2 regions of the Mesorhizobium sp. LNHC221B00 genome follow, and region 1 is predicted to be linked to the other one. Evidence: predicted binding sites of a transcription regulator. Region 1 holds the regulator's gene; the other holds the start of a gene.
What was found. Region 1 encodes PhoB, which activates phosphate uptake and scavenging genes when phosphate is short. Its sites were predicted from a motif close to TGTCATNNANCTGTCAT; they were not measured.
Positions count from the first base shown of each region.

Region 1 (2,456 bases):
GGCGGTGCCACCAAGGCGCTGCTGAACTCCGACAATGCGCTCGCCCAACGCGTCGTCTCCGATGACGCGATCATGGATGCGCGCCAGCGCGAGCTGGACGACCGCGCCATCACGCTGATCGCAAAGCGCCAGCCGATGGCCGACGATCTGCGCCATGTCGTGGGCTCGATCCGCATGGCCGGCGATCTCGAACGCATCGGCGACCTTGCCAAGAACATCGCCAAGCGCGTCGGCACGGTCGGGCTCTCCGCCACGCCGCGCGACCTGTCGCACTCCATCGACGCGATGGCGCAGCTGGTGCTGATCCAGGTTCAGGGTGTCATCGAGGAATATGCGGCGCGCGATGCCGCCGCACTGGCCAAGCTGCGCGCCGACGACGAGCGTATCGACGTCAAATACACTTCGGTGTTTCGCGAACTGCTGACCTACATGATGGAAGATCCGCGCAACATCACCGCCTGCACGCATCTTCTGTTCTGTGCCAAGAACCTCGAACGCATCGGCGACCACGTGACCAACATCGCCGAGAATGCGTATTATGTGCTGACCGGCACGCAGCTGCCCGCCAATCGCCCGAAGCAGGACGAAACCGCGATGTCGGCGCCGGCGGCATAGCAGGGGTGACCAGCCGATGATCGCGCCACGCATCATGGTGGTGGAGGATGAGGAGCCGCTAGGGGTGCTGCTCCGCTACAATCTGGAATCCGAGGGCTACCAAGTCGAGGTGGTGACGCGCGGCGACGAGGCGGAGATCCGCCTGCAGGAGAACGTGCCCGACCTTCTGGTGCTCGACTGGATGGTGCCGGCGGTGTCCGGCATCGAACTCTGCCGGCGCCTGCGGATGCGGCCCGAGACCGAGCGGCTGCCGATCATCATGCTGACCGCGCGGGGCGAGGAGAGCGACCGCGTGCGCGGCCTGTCGACCGGCGCCGACGACTATCTGGTCAAGCCGTTCTCGACGCCGGAGTTCATGGCACGCGTCAAGGCGCTGCTGCGCCGCGCCAAACCTGAAGTGCTGTCCAGCGTGCTCAAGGTCGGCGATATCGTGCTCGACCGCGAATCGCACCGTGTCTACCGCAAGAAGAGCGAGATCCGGCTCGGGCCGACCGAGTTCCGCCTGCTCGAATTCATGATGCGCCATCCCGGCCGGGTGTTCTCGCGCAGCCAGCTGCTCGACAATGTCTGGGGCGAGACGATCTACATAGACGAGCGCACCGTCGACGTGCATGTCGGGCGGCTGCGCAAGGCGGTCAACAATGGCCGCATGCCGGATGTGATCCGCACGATTCGTGGGGCGGGCTACGCGATCCGGGAAGATTAGGGGATATGCTGATATTCAGGTGATGCCGGCCTGCGAATGGCGGCTTCCTGCGCTTCCGGTACTCACGGACCCAAATGTCCGCTCCGTTCCGGTTCTCGGAATCCACCATTCTCGCCTCGGCCTGACCTGAATCTCAACACATCCCGGCGCCTTGCTCAGGCAACATTCTTCCCAGCCGCGCCTGCTCTCGCCTGCACGCCCGGCGCGAAAATTTCCTGGTCGACGAAGGTCAGTGCGCGCATGGCGCAGCCTTCGCGGATCAGCGGCAGTTCGTTAGGCTCGGTGTCGAAGGAGATCGATTTCGAGTGCTGGCCACCGGCGGTCTGGGCAATCGCCTCGCGCAATGCCGGCTCGATCAGGTCGAAGGCGGCGGCGCTGACGCCGACCATGGCGACGGGGGCGGGATCGATCAGCGCGAACAGGCTGCCGAGGCCATAGCCGAGCGCCTCGCCGGCCTTGCGATAGGCCTGGCGCTCCGGCCCGTCCTTGTCGCGCGCCGAGGCCGCCAGCGCCCGCATGTCGGCGTCGCTGACGTCGACCGGTTCGGTGTCCTCGCCAAGCTGTCTCGCGTTGCGCCAGATGGCGTAGTTGCCGGCATAGGCCTCGACGCAGCCGCGCCGTCCGCAGCGGCAGAGTGCGCCGCCCGGCCGGTGGATCATGTGGCCGAATTCGCCACCCGACGAGTGGGTGCCGGTGAACAGTTGGCCCTTCAGCACAAGGCCCATGCCGATGCCGTGAGACAGCAGAATGGCGATGAAGTCGTCGCGGTAGCGCTCGGGATCGCGCCAGCGCAGCGCCACCGCCATCATGTTGCAGTCGTTTTCCATGGTGGCGGGGATGCCGAACTCGGCCTCGAATATGTCGGCGAACGCGATGTCGGTCTGCGGCGTGATCGGCGACCACAGCATGGCGCGCGCCTCGGTATCGGTGATGCCCTGGATGGCTAGTGCGATGCGGGCGACGCTGCGGACATCGATGTCGGGATCGTCGATGCGGCGCCGCACGATGGCGACGCATTCGCCGATCAGCGCCTCGCGCGACATGGTCAGCGTGTCCAGCCGGCGCTGTTCCTCCGATATCACCTGGCCGGCATAGTCGATGACGGCGACCGACAGGAAATTCAGCGACAGCACCA
Region 1 is NZ_AYWR01000004.1:179,170-181,625, reverse strand. It holds gene phoU (phosphate signaling complex protein PhoU) at 1-615, shown strand, start outside; gene phoB (phosphate regulon transcriptional regulator PhoB) at 632-1,321, shown strand; gene X741_RS159070 (ROK family protein) at 1,477-2,456, opposite strand, start outside.

Region 2 (2,456 bases), on a different contig from region 1:
ACGGTGGTGATGCCGGCCGTCGCCACCTGCGCGTCATGGGCAAGCACAGCCGCGATCGGATTCCAGCGCACCTTCGGCCTTGGTGCGTAATGGCCCTCGAGATGATCGGTATGCAGTTCGACCAGCCCAGGAATGACATAGTCGCCGCCCATGTCCTCGCCGGTCCGGCTGCTACCTGCATCGACGTCGGCGATAAACCCGTCGCGCAGCACCAGCGAGCCCTCGACGATCTCGTCGGCAAGCACGATGCGGGCATTGGAAAGAACGGTCTCGGCGGTCATTTCAGGCAATCCTTGGTTCTTCCTGTCGGAATTGTTTCGGTTCAGGCGGTCTTTCTGGCCGGGCGGCGCCCAAGCGCGTGATGGGAAAGCACCATGAACGGTGCTCCCGGCTCGAGTTCGACGAACAGCGTCAGCGCATCCACCAGCACCGGCTGCGAAAGCACCTCCGCGAACAGGCTGTCGATTGCTGCACGCAGACGTGGGCTTTCCTGTGGCCCGGCCCGGCCGGACAGCGTCATGTGGAAGCGGAAGGTCTCGAAGACATAAGGGTAACCCCACTGGCACAGGTTGCGAAACTCGGCCGGCTTCAGCGAATCCGGGCTGCGCCGCTCGATCTCGGCCTCGGTCAGCGGCGCGCGGAACCGGTCGAAATCGCGCACCACGTCATCGGCGAAACGGTTGAGCGGCGGCAGCGGCCCTTCCGGCAGGAGCGCGAAAAAACTGTCGATCTGGCTGACGACGAGACGCGGGATCGTCACCACCGGCGTTGCTTCGGCGAAATGGTCGAGTGCCGCGCGCAGCGAGGCCTCGGTCTCGTTGGCCGCCAGGCGGAAGGGCGCCTTCAGCGTCGCGTGGAAGCCGTAGCGGCGCGCCGAAGCGGTGTGAAAGGCGACTTCCGCCGCCGACAGGTCGGCCACCGCCTCGACCGGCTTCGTCGCGGCGCCGAACGGGTCGCGGCCCAGCCAGTTGGCTGCGATCCGCGCCAGCGGTTCGTCCTGCCGGGGGGTGAAATAAATGGCATAACGCATGAAAAATCCTCGTCAGTCTCGCTGCCATAGGTGATTTCCATGACGGATTGACGAAGCTTTGAAGGGTTTTCGATGGCAAATCGACCCCTGTCGGTCCTTAGCCGACGATTTTTCCGAGCTGGACCAGTGGCTTCGGCCGAAAACCCGGAAGGCTCAGGCCTTCATCAACCATTCGTGCTCGGGCGCGTTGTGGAATTTCCACGTCCGCTTCGGCCCGGCCATGACGTTGAGATAGTAGAGGTCATAGCCATGGCAGGCGGCGCAGGGATGATAGCCCTCGGGCACCAGCACGACATCGCCGTCCTCGATCGCCATCGCCTCGTCGAGCGCGCGATGGCCGCTCTTGTCGGCGTCGGTGTAGACGCGCTGGAAGGCAAAGCCCTGCGGCGGGTTGAGGCGATGATAGTAGGTTTCCTCGAGATAGGATTCGGCGGGCAGATTGTCCCGGTCATGCTTGTGCGGCGGGTAGCTCGATGTATGGCCGCCGGGCGTGATGACCTCGACCACCAGCAGCGAGTCCGCCGGCTGACCTTCCGGCAGTATATTGGTGACGTAGCGCGTGTTGGTGCCCTTGCCGCGCACCTCCTGGCCGAGGTCGTCGGGTCCGATCACCCGGACCGGCAATCCGCCGCCAAGGCCCGGTGCCGAGCAGATGGCGAGTTCCAGCTCGGTTCCCGCGGTCACCGACCAGTCCGATCCCTGCGGCACATAGACCGACCATGGCTTGCCTTCGAAGGGCGACATGCGTTGCCCGAGCAGGCCGAGATCCTTGCCGCCGGCCTTCGCCTTGCCCTTGCCGGTGACGAACACCAGGCAGATTTCGCGGTCGTCAGTCTTTCCGGAAGCCGTTTCGCCCGGCTTCAGCCGATGCAGGTCGAAACCGACATAGGTCCAGCCGGCGCTTTCCGGCGTCACATGAGCGACGCGGCCATGGCCCTTGTCGGCTTTGACGAGCAGCTTCGACATTTTTTGTCTCCTATTCCGTTGGCGTGAAGGCTCCGGGAAGCCAAGCCGTGTGTTTGAAAGGGCCATCGCAAATCTTCGGCCGGCGCCCTTCCGACTTCGTCATCCTAGGGCGTAGCAGGAGCGAAGCTCCGTCGCGAAGACCCTAGGATCCATGCCGTTACCTCAGTCCAAGAGCGCAGCGGAACGGAATTCTGCACCGTAGCGGCCGTCTTGATGTCCCGGCATGGATCCTGGGGTCTGCGCCGCGTCGCTTCGCTCCTTGCTACGCCCCAGGATGACGAAGCGGGAGGCGTTTTAGCCAATCTCCAACACACGCGACCTGTTTTGCACCTAACGGGCCGCTCTATTCCTTCGGTTCGCCCTCGGCCGGCGCCTTGTTCTCGTCCGCCGGCTTGTAGAGGTAGAAAAACTGCCAGACGCCGTAGCCGGCAAAGCCCAGCGCGATGACTCCCCAGAACGG
Region 2 is NZ_AYWR01000001.1:418,514-420,969, reverse strand. It holds gene X741_RS164245 (alpha-D-ribose 1-methylphosphonate 5-triphosphate diphosphatase) at 1-281, opposite strand, end outside; gene X741_RS164250 (DUF1045 domain-containing protein) at 323-1,030, opposite strand; gene iolB (5-deoxy-glucuronate isomerase) at 1,184-1,996, opposite strand; gene X741_RS164260 (hypothetical protein) at 2,340-2,456, opposite strand, start outside.
Region 2: the regulator PhoB is predicted to act here: its motif matches at 1,070-1,086, upstream of X741_RS164250 (DUF1045 domain-containing protein).